One region of the Enterococcus sp. DIV0840 genome, then DNA from elsewhere that is predicted to be linked to it. Evidence: a T-box and tRNA genes for the amino acid it is inferred to sense, from the RefSeq annotation. Region 1 holds a T-box; the other holds one or more tRNA genes.
The links. A T-box is a leader RNA that pairs with one kind of tRNA and senses whether it is charged. The one in region 1 lies ahead of leuS (leucine--tRNA ligase), so its partner is inferred to be a tRNA-Leu.
Positions count from the first base shown of each region.

Region 2: it encodes a tRNA-Leu, which carries the amino acid that the T-box ahead of leuS (leucine--tRNA ligase) is inferred to sense. The anticodon was not compared.

Region 1 is NZ_CP172876.1:3,061,241-3,067,253, forward strand. It holds gene abc-f (ribosomal protection-like ABC-F family protein) at 1-271, opposite strand, end outside; gene fosX (FosX/FosE/FosI family fosfomycin resistance hydrolase) at 708-1,109, opposite strand; gene leuS (leucine--tRNA ligase) at 1,182-3,695, opposite strand; T-box leader at 3,902-4,183, opposite strand; gene IGL98_RS14635 (muramidase family protein) at 4,235-6,013, opposite strand, start outside.
Region 2 is NZ_CP172876.1:2,177,067-2,183,079, reverse strand. It holds gene IGL98_RS10385 (Tex family protein) at 1-2,095, shown strand, start outside; gene IGL98_RS10380 (SprT family protein) at 2,098-2,595, shown strand; gene IGL98_RS10375 (YdcF family protein) at 2,556-3,404, shown strand; tRNA gene IGL98_RS10370 (tRNA-Leu) at 3,505-3,587, shown strand; gene IGL98_RS10365 (glycoside hydrolase family 13 protein) at 3,786-5,435, shown strand; gene IGL98_RS10360 (pyridoxal phosphate-dependent aminotransferase) at 5,619-6,013, shown strand, end outside.

The DNA.
Region 1 (6,013 bases):
ATGTGAACGTTTCTAATAAGTAATCTTTGACCTTCTGTTCGCAAACGTCTGGCATTTGAGCTAAATAGCCAATACGCGCATTTTTCTTGCAACTAACCGTTCCTGAATCAACAGTCTCGATTCCTGTGATGATTTTTAAAATGGTCGATTTTCCTGAGCCATTTGTCCCGATTAATCCTATTTTTTCACCTTTGTTTATTTGTAAATTTAATTCTTCAAAAAGTGGTTCCGTTCCATAATTTTTGGTAAATCTTTGTAATTGTACTAACATCTTTTCCTCTTTCTGCCATTCAGACAGATCAACAAAAATAAACTTTATCGTCTTTATACTTTTTTTAGCGTACGCAAAAAAGCTGAACAATGTTCTCCGTTCAACCTCCATTATTTACTATTAGCTAGCGATTCCCTATATTTCTTCTGGTAAAGATGAGTGAAATGAGATCGCTATCCCCTGTTATTTTATGACTGATTCGTTTTAAGTAAATAAGTCTGAATGGTCTGTTTTATTTAATTTTTTATCCCTTTTTAGACACACTTGTCCCTTGAGATAAAAAATTGGAAATAATAACATGACAAAAAGCTAGGTACGCTATTATATAAGAAAAACCTGTTGTTATTTTTGGCATGTTGACCATTGTACTTATTCACCACCTTCGTCATTTCTTAGGTCTATTGTAGCATGATGTTTTTATTTGTGCAAAATGAGTTTATTTGTTCCCTTGTTGATAGCATTTTAATCGTTCTTCTAGGGTTCCTGTGTGCAGTTCGAATAGATGATTATCAAAATCATAAAAATAAAGTGAGTTTGCTTCACCTTCTACTCGAGGACGTCCATTTTTTATTTCTAATCCTAATGTATTGATTTTCTTTAAGTAATTGTCATACTCGCTTTCTTCTATCTTAAAAGCAATATGATTATATGTCTTGGTTGGTAAAGAGTCGCCTAGCATGATGGCTATCCACAGGTTATCGATCAGAAAAAATTTTTCTTGCGCTACTGAAAATGTATCTGCTCCACTTGAATAAACCTCTTTTGCGGCAAATATTGTTTCGAAAAAGAGGGTGGCCTTTTCTAAATCTTGAACGATAAATGTCATATGACTGATCATTTTTTTCTCACATCCTACGATATAATGAAACAGAGATACTGATTTTATTCAGCACCTCTGTTTCTAATTTCTTTAATTCGCTACAATATTCACCAATTTATCTGGAACAACAATAACTTTACGTATCGTTTTTCCATCAATGAAGGATTGGATTTCTTCTGCTGCTAGAGCCTTTTCCTCCAGCTCTTCTTTACTTAAACCTCGAGCGATATTCAATTTTGCACGAACTTTTCCGTTAACTTGGAAAACGACTTCGACTTCATCTTCGATCAATGCAGATTCATCATATGTCGGCCAAGGAGCATTGGTTAAACTTTCTTCATTTCCAAGGATCGCCCATAGCTCTTCACCAACGTGTGGTGCAATTGGTGCTAGTAATTGAACGAATCCTTCAATGTATTCATACGGTAAAACATCGACTTTATTCGCTTCATTCACAAAGACCATCAATTGAGAAATTGCCGTATTGAAGTGCAGATTTTCCATATCTTCTGTCACTTTTTTCACTGTTTGATGATAAACTTTCGTTAAACGTCCATCGTTTATTGTCGTGATACGGTCACGCATCTTATCATTTTCATCTACGATCAAGCGCCATACACGATCCAAGAATTTACGACTGCCTTCAAGTCCATTTTCACTCCACGCAATCGATGCATCAAGAGGTCCCATGAACATTTCATACATTCTTAATGTGTCCGCACCATATTTTTCCAAAACATCATCTGGATTTACAACGTTTTTCAATGATTTACTCATTTTAGCTGGTGCTTCTTCCAGCTCTTCGCCCGTTTCACTATTCACCCAAACGCCGTCACGTTTCTCGACCATATTGGTAGGAACCAGTACTCCACGGCTGTCACGGAAACTTTGACCAAGAATCATTCCTTGATTATAGAGTTTTTGATACGGTTCTTTTGTTGGTACCACACCGATATCATACAAGAATTTATGCCAGAAACGTGCATATAATAAATGAAGTACTGCATGTTCTGCTCCGCCAATGTAAATATCGACAGGTAACCAGCGCTCTAATTTTTCATAATTGGCAATTTCATTTTTGTTATGAGGATCGATATAGCGTAAATGGTACCATGAGCTTCCGGCCCACTGTGGCATTGTATTTGTTTCACGTTTGCCTTTCTTGCCAGTTTCAGGATCGACTACATTGATCCACTCAGTAATATTGGCAAGCGGTGATTCGCCTGTTCCACTTGGTTTGATATCATCCGTTTTCGGTAATTTCAATGGTAGTTCTGATTCTGGAACCGTCGTTGTTGTACCATCTTCCCAGTGGATCACAGGGATTGGTTCACCCCAGTAACGTTGACGAGAAAATAGCCAATCACGCAAGCGATAGGTGACTTCTTTTTTACCACAGCCATTTTCTTCTAGCCATTGGTACATTTTTTCATTAGCTTCATCTTTAGTTAGACCATCTAAGAAACCAGAATTGATATGAAGACCATCTCCAGTGTATGCTTCTTTCGTGATATCTCCGCCTTCAATAACTTGAATCATTTCGATGTCAAACTTATCAGCAAACGCGTAGTCTCTTTCATCGTGAGCTGGAACAGCCATGACAGCGCCTGTCCCATAGCTTCCTAGAACGTAATCTGCAATCCAGATTGGGATTTCTTTGCCGTTCACCGGATTGATCGCATATGCCCCTGTAAAAGCCCCTGTTTTTGTTTTAGATAAATCTGTACGATCTAAATCAGATTTTTTGCTTACTTCTTCTTGATAAGCTATTACTGCTGCTTTTTGCTCTGGTGTTGTAATCTCATCAACTATTTTTAACTCCGGCGCAACGACTAAATAACTAGCACCAAATAAAGTATCTGCACGTGTTGTGAAAACGGTGATCGTATCATTACTTCCCTTGACTTTGAAATCAACATTCGCCCCTTCAGAACGTCCGATCCAGTTACGTTGCATATCCTTGATACTTTCAGGCCAATCGACTAAATCTAAATCATCCAGTAAACGGTCTGCATAAGCAGTGATTTTAAGCATCCATTGACGCATTGGTTTTCTAACAACATCATAACCGCCGCGCTCACTTTTCCCATCGATGACTTCTTCATTTGAGATCACAGTTCCAAGTTCCGGTACCCAGTTTACGGCTACTTCTGCTTCATAAGCCAAACCATGTTCATATAGTTTTGTGAAAATCCATTGCGTCCATTTATAATATTCTGGATCTGTCGTATTGATTTCACGATTCCAATCATAACTGAAACCTAATGAATTGATTTGACGTTTAAATGTTTCAATATTTTTTTTCGTAAACTCTGCTGGGTCATTACCAGTATCTAAAGCATATTGTTCGGCTGGTAATCCAAATGCATCCCATCCCATTGGATGTAAAACGCTATAACCCTGACTTCTTTTCATTCGAGACAGGATATCTGTCGCTGTATAGCCTTCTGGATGTCCAACATGAAGACCTTGCCCTGATGGATAGGGAAACATGTCTAAGGCATAAAATTTTTCTTTATTTGGATCGTCATGAGTAGTAAAGCTGTTATGCTTAGCCCAATATTTTTGCCATTTTTTCTCGATTTTTTTGTGATCGTAACTCACGTTTTTTCCTCCTATTTATGTAGCTTTTTATTGTTAGTGATTGTTTACTTTTTTAGGTTTGTTTTCTGTACCTTGTTAAAGTTTTTACTTGGTTTGTTTCACTAGTAAGGTAACTTCCTCCCTTTGCACGCCTTGTATTGTTCATCATCTGCTCTGGCTAGCCAGTCGCAGTGATTCACAACAAAAAGTCCTACAGGAAAAATTTCCTATAGGACGTGTGATTGACAACGTGGTACCACCTAAATTTACTTGTATAAATACAAGCCTCAACGCTGTAACGGCCGTCGCCGATTTTACTTACTAAAGTTCAGATGATCGCCGAATTATTACTCGTCACTCATCTACATCGAAAAAAGCTCAAAGAGCATTTCTTCACTCATTCAGTAAAATAACTCAAAGGCGAGTTCGAAAGCTTCTGTGCGTATTTTCACCAACCATACGCTCTCTAAAACATGGTTCTTTCTACTATTCCTTTTCACTGTTTATATATCTATCATGTGCTATCATACTACCAAAGATCTCAGCTAAATTCAATTGTTTTATTTAACTTTCAATGTTTGACCAATATAAATTATATCGTTAGATAGGCCGTTCAATTGTTTGATTCTTTGGACGCTTGTTCCATATTTTTGAGAAAGTCCCCATAAGGTATCTCCGCTTTTTACAGTATGTGAACCTGCTGTTTGACTACCACCTTGATTCCCAGATGAACTAGTTGATCCCCCTTGGCCTTTTTTCACAACTAAACGTTGACCTGGGTAAATAATATCTCCGCTTAAATTGTTCCATTGGCGTAGATTAGCAATACTTATGCCATTTGCATTGGCAATTGCCCATAACGAGCCGCCTGATTTTACCGTGTAGTAGCAATTGGCTGTACCAGTATTATTAGAGCCGCCTGCGTTTCCAGTTGAGCCGCTATTGCCTCCACTTGTGTTGCCTCCGCCAGCATTGCCAGAACCTTTTTTCACAATCAGTTTTTGACCTGGGTAAATGATATCTCCACTTAAATTATTCCATTGACGTAGGTTAGCGATACTTATGCCATTTGCATTAGCGATTGCCCATAACGAATCACCCGATTTTACTGTGTAGTATGTGTTTGAGGTTCCTGCATTGCCTGAACCGCCAGCATTACCAGTTGAGCCACCAGTGTTTCCTCCTGTGCTACCGCCACCAGTATTTCCTGAACCTTTTTTCACGATCAATTTTTGACCTGGGTAAATGATATCTCCACTTAAATTATTCCATTGACGTAGGTTAGCGATACTTATGCCATTTGCATTAGCGATTGCCCATAACGAATCACCTGATTTTACTGTGTAGTATGTGTTTGAAGTTCCAGTATTTCCTGAACCACCGTTGTTGCCAGTTGAGCCACCAGTATTTCCACCGGTATTGCCGCCACTCGTGTTCCCAGAACCTTTTTTCACGATCAGTTTTTGACCTACGTAAATTACATCACTAGAAAGTTTATTCCAGCTTTTGATATTAGCGATTGATGTGCCATATTTAGCAGACAATGCCCATAAACTATCTCCGGCTTTTACAGTATGTGTCACATCTTGACTACTTGTTCCACCGCCAGTATTTCCACCTGTATTACCGCCTGTGTTGCCACTACCAGTATCGCCACCAGTATTTCCACCGCCTGATGAAGGAGTGTCATATTGAGTTAGATTGTATGTTGTAATAATATTATTAAGTTTTGTATTATAGCTAGGATCTGTTGCATAACGTCCTGTCAGCCAAGCCGTTGCATCTCTGTATGAACTCGTATTGCTCTTCCATGCGCCTGAATAATAATAAACGCCAGCTTGAAATGATGTATTTCTCAAAACATATGCATTGTCACTGAATGATTCTGAGTAAGAAGGGTATTTTCTAAAAGCTGCGTCTACCTGAACCCACTGCCCATTGATCACTTCCCAAGTTTTCATTGTAACAGATTGTCCTTGGTAACTTCCCTTGATCCCAAATAGATTGTGGTTTGGTGCTGCAGATAATGTACTTCTCCCCCAGTCACTTTCAAGAATCGCTTGAGCCATCATTACAGAAGCATATAAATCATTTGCTGCTGCAACTGAACGGGCATGTCCAGATATTTCAGCAATGAAAGCACTTGGACTGATATTTCTAAGTTGAGGAGCAGCTGCTGCTCGCATCATAAGCTCTGGTGTCTTCGGCTCTTCCTTTTCAGCTGTTGAAGAATCTGTTGTTGCAGTTGATTCTTCTGTTGATTCAGTTGTCTCAGTACTTTGTGTTGTTTCTGATGTATTTAATTCTGATGATTCTTGTGTTTCAGACGTTTCTTCACT
Region 2 (6,013 bases), 880 kb from region 1:
TGAAGGAAACACTGTTCCATTTATCGCCCGCTATCGTAAAGAGATGACGAACAGTTTAGATGAAGTTCAAATTCGTGAAATCGAAGAACGCTATACTTATTTAGGCAATTTAGAGAAACGTAAAGAAGAAGTTCTTCGTTTGATCGAAGAGCAAGGAAAGCTGACAGATGAGTTGGCTAAATCCATTCAAAAAGCAACGAAAATGCAGCAAGTGGAAGACCTATATCGTCCTTATAAGCAAAAACGTCGTACCAAAGCAACCATCGCCAAAGAAAAAGGTCTAGAACCTTTAGCAGATTGGTTAATGAGCATTCCAGCTCAAGCTGATGTAACGGCAGAGGCTGAAAAATACATTGACGCTGAAAAAGAAGTAGATTCAGTAGAAGCAGCATTGCTAGGTGCGCATGAGATTATTGCTGAACGAGTATCTGATGAACCTAAATTCCGTTCATGGATTCGTGATTTTACCTTTAAACATGGTCAATACGTCAGCACGGTGAAAGACGAAGAAAAAGATGAAAAATCAGTTTATGAAATGTACTATGATTTTTCTGAGCCTGTTAGTAAAATGGTTTCTCATAGAGTCTTAGCTACAAACCGTGGTGAAAAAGAAGATATTTTGAAAGTGGCTCTTTTGGTAGAGGAAGAAAAAATCAATTCTTATTTAGAACGTCAATTGATTGGAAATAATAAACAGTCCCCAACTGCAACGTATGTTGAAACAGCATATTTAGATAGCTACAAACGATTTATTGGTCCAGCGATAGAACGTGAGATTCGCAATGAGTTAACTGAAAAAGCAGATGAACAAGCGATTAATATATTCGGTGAGAATTTACGTAATCTATTATTACAACCTCCTTTGAAAGGCAAAGTCGTATTAGGATTTGACCCAGCTTACCGAACTGGCTGTAAAATGGCGATTGTTGATGCAACTGGTAAAGTATTAGCGATTCAAGTCATTTATCCTCACAAACCAGCTTCAGGAGAAAAACGTGCAGCAGCAGGTCCTGCTTTTAATCAATTGATTGAAAAGTACGAAGTTGAAATGGTGGCAATCGGTAATGGGACGGCCAGCCGTGAATCAGAGCTATTTGTTGCTGAACAGCTAAAACAAATCAAACGGGACGTTTTTTATGTGATCGTTAACGAAGCAGGGGCATCTGTCTATTCTGCAAGTGACGTGGCGAGAACTGAATTTCCTGATCTACAAGTAGAAGAAAGAAGTGCAGTCAGCATTGCTCGCCGTCTGCAAGATCCTTTAGCCGAGCTTGTAAAAATCGATCCTAAAGCAGTCGGTGTCGGTCAATATCAACATGATGTTTCACAAAAACGTTTAGCAGAACAATTAGATTTTGTTGTAGAAACAGCAGTTAACCAAGTTGGAGTGAATGTCAATACAGCCAGCCCGCAACTATTGCAACATATTTCCGGATTAAATAAAACAACTGCTCAAAACTTGATGGCCTACCGTGATGAAAATGGGGCATTTACTGCTCGCAATCAAGTCAAAAAAGTCCCTCGTTTAGGACCAAAAGCTTATGAACAAGCGATTGGATTCTTACGAATTCCAAATGGGAAAAATATATTAGATAATACAGGAATTCATCCAGAGAGCTATGATATTGCCAAAGCAATTCTAGAAAAAGCCAATGTTAAATTAGCAGAACTTGGCTCATCGGAAGCCGCTCAACGGATCAAAGGGTTGCCACTGGAACAACTAGAAACAGAATTAGCTGTCGGTAGTGAAACCTTAAAAGATATTGTAGCAGCTTTAGTGCAGCCGGGAAGAGACATGCGGGATGAAATGCCTGCTCCTCTTTTAAGAAAAGATGTTTTATCAATGGAAGATCTTAAATCTGGAATGGAGTTGCAAGGTACAGTTCGCAATGTTATCGATTTTGGTGCTTTTGTTGATATTGGTGTAAAACAAGATGGATTAGTGCATATTTCAAAACTTAGTACAAAATTTGTTAAACATCCTACAGATATCGTTGCTGTAGGAGACGTTGTGACTGTTTGGGTGGAAGATGTAGACACGAAGAAAGGGCGCATCAGTTTAACGATGTTGCCTCAAGCTGAAAGGAAAGAATAGTCTTGAGTCGTTTTTCTAAAGAAGGAAAACCAACAAAGCAAGAGTTAACAGATGATCAATTACAAGCAATGGTTGAAGAAATTTCTTTGACTTCTTTTGGAAAAAAGTTTCGACACAAGGCTTTTTTCAACCGTCGCCTGAGAACAACTGGCGGTCGGTATCATTTAGGCTCACATAATATTGATTTCAATCCGAAAGTTTTCGAACGTTATGGTGAAGCAGAACTGATCAATGTGATCAAACATGAATTGTGCCATTATCATCTGCATTTAGAAGATAAAGGATATCAACACAAAGATGCAGAATTTAAATCCTTGCTGAAGCAAACAGGTGGGAGTCGCTATGTTCGGCCTTTAGTGGAGCAAAAACCTCAGTCCTATCACCAGTATCAGTGTGAAAAATGTCAAACATTGATTTTACGTAAACGAAGAATCAATACCCAACGCTATGTTTGCGGAAAATGTCGCGGAAAGCTAGTGGAATTGAATCCGAACAAATAGAGTTGAATTCAACCGTTGCCGTCTTTTCTTTTATTAGAAAAGGCGGTATTATATTAGAATCAATCACAAAAGAAAAGGGGATAGCTATGCAGCATTGGAATACCGTTATTGACTATTTATCTGCACAAGAACAAGTAACTGGAAAGTACGATCTTGCCATCCTAGCTGGAAATAGTCTACCATATCTTGCGGATGAGTTGATTGCTTTATATAAGCAAGGAAAGGCCGATAAGTTTATGCTTGTCGGAGGCATTGGCCATGCTACATCATTTTTACAGAAAAACTTTAAAAATAGTGGCTTCGAGGTCAGTGACGTAAGCGAAACTGAAATGTACTTGGCCTATTTTAAGGAGAAGTACAACCTAGATGAGCATCTATTTTTAGCAGAGAGTACTTCAACCAATTCTGGAGAAAATGCGATTTTTTCATTAAATATAATAAAAGAGAAAAAGTTAAATCCAAAAAAGGTTTTATTATTGGAAGATCCTATTTTACAAAGAAGAATCAAAGCAACTTTTGAAAAAGAGTGGCGTGAAACAAACGCTGTTTTTACAAATTATGTTCCAATCATTCCATATGTAAAGTCGGTTGATGAAAAGATTATTTTTGAAGACGATCGACTGAACGGATTATGGAGTAAAGACTATTTTCTTTCTTTAGTCCTAGGTGAAATACCACGGCTTAGAAATGACGTAAATGGTTATGGACCAAAGGGAAAAAATTATATTGGCGCGGTTGAAATTCCTAAACAAGTAAGCCAATCGTATGAGAAATTGTGTCAGGTGTATGATTACAAGCAAAAAAGATGACTGTTGATTTATGGAAAAGTAAAATGTCGAATCTTTCTTGAAAGATTGACAAAAACTTGAGCGTATTTTATCATAGATAGCAGATAGTTTGTTATAAAATGCGGTCATGGCGGAATGGCAGACGCGCCAGCTTGAGGGGCTGGTGGGGGCAACCCCGTGGAAGTTCGAGTCTTCTTGGCCGCATAAGAATTTTCAACCTTTCTAACTTGTTATTAAACAACGTAATTTAAGTAAAGCACTCTTTTCTAAAAAGATTGCTTTTTTGTTTACAACCATAGAAAGATAAATTTGTTTAAAGCCAGCAATGTTCTATGCATTTCAGATACACTTTTCCTACATATCTTATATAATAAAAAGAAATACAACATAGGGGTGATACAGATGGCAATCAAGCGGGCTTGGTGGAAAGAAGCAGTAGGTTATCAGATTTATCCAGCCAGTTTTATGGATACAAACAATGACGGTATTGGTGATTTAAATGGAATCCGTTCAAAACTGGATTATCTTCAAGATTTAGGAATCGGATTCATCTGGATTACGCCGATTTATGAATCACCTAATGTTGATAATGGCTATGATATCAGCGATTACCAAAAAATTCTTAGAACTTTTGGTACGATGGAAGAATTTGATTTGTTATTAGAGGAAGCGCATGATCATGGGATTAGAGTGATTATGGATTTGGTCATCAATCATACATCGAATCAACATCCATGGTTTATAGAATCAAGGTCTTCTGTAAAAGATGACTATCGGGACTATTACATTTGGGCTGATGGAACAATTGATGGGCCACCGAATGATTGGGTTTCGATTTTTGGTGGATCAGCGTGGGAATATGATGAAACGACCAATCAGTATTATCTCCATGTGTTTGCTAAAGAACAACCTGATCTAAATTGGGAAAATCCGCGAGTGAAAAGAGACTTGTTCTCTATGATCGATTGGTGGTTAGATAAGGGAATAGATGGTTTTCGTGTTGATGCAATTTCTCATATAAAAAAAGCCCCTCTAGAAACATCTTCAACAAATGATCCGTTTGAGTCATTCAAAAATGTTTCCGGAATTGAAACTCACTTAGAAGAGTTGCGGGATATTTTTAAAAAACGTGATATTCTAACAGTAGGAGAAGCCAATGGAGTCAGTGCAGCCGAAGCACCTAAGTGGGTAGGGGAAACAGAAGGATATTTCAATATGTTGTTTGAATTTGATCATATCTCTCTTTGGAATAAAGAAGAACAAGAAACGTTAGATGTTATTCACTTCAAAAAGGCACTCACTGCTTGGCAAGAGGCTTTGGCAGACGGGAAAGGTTGGAATGCCCTTTATATGGAAAATCATGATATTCCTCGTTCTGTCTCAAGTTTTGGGAGTGAAGAAACAGTATTCTGGCAAGCATCTGCAAAAGCTTTGGCGTTAACATTTCTATTATTGCAAGGAACACCTTTTATTTATCAGGGACAAGAAATCGGGATGATAAATATGCCCTTTGCTTCGATCGATGATATTGATGCAGTCGATACTAAAAACTTTTATCATGAAATGATTCATGCAGGAGTTGAGCCTTCAAAGGCAATGAATGTGATTCGCAGAACTGCGCGAGACAATTCGAGAACACCGATGCAATGGACAGCAGAAGAATACGCTGGTTTTTCAAAAAGAAAACCTTGGATGGTAATCAATCCTAACAAGCAAGAGATCAATGTACTAGATGAATCAACAGATCCCAATTCAGTTTTAAATTTTTACAAAGAAGTGATCCAGTTGAGAAATAAAAATGAAGCATTGATTTACGGTAGTTATAAACTTTATTTACCTGATCATCCACAATTGTTTGTTTATGGGCGTCGTTTAGGTAACGAGCGATTTGTGGTCATCGTCAATCTGTCCAAAGAATTCGCTTCAGCTGATTTACCAGAAAATGTTCAGATAGAAGAGTGGGACTTACAATTGTGTAATTTGAACAATCATACCATTCATCAGCATACGATTTTTGCTCCTTATGAAGCTAGAGTCTACAAACATAAATAAAAAACTAAGGTTAGGGGTACTTCTGCTCCCACCGTTATTTGTACTCAGGGTGTGAAACAAAAGTGATTTTTACTTTTGTTCCACACCTAGAATTTTTTTTAGAAAAATTTCAATTTTCCATTGCTTTTTTTTTCTAGGTGGCGTAACTTTAAAGATATAAATTTTGAAAATGAGGGATACGGTATGAGAAATTTTGAGAAATCTAACAAACTTGATGGTGTAAGTTATGATGTACGTGGTCCGGTTTTAGAAGAAGCGGACAGAATGCATGAAGAAGGCATTCGCATTTTGAAACTTAATACTGGTAATCCCGCCCCTTTTGGTTTTGATGCGCCAAATGAAGTGGTTCGCGACATGATTATGAATGTTCGTAATTCAGAAGGATACTCTGATTCAAAAGGAATCTTTTCAGCACGTAAAGCAATCGAACAATATTGCCAAGTCAAAGGGTTTCCTAATGTAACGATCAATGATATTTATACCGGTAATGGAGTCAGCGAACTGATTTCAATGTGTATGCAAGGGCTTTTGAATAATGGAGATGAAGTTTTAGTCCCAATGCCGGATTACCCGTTATG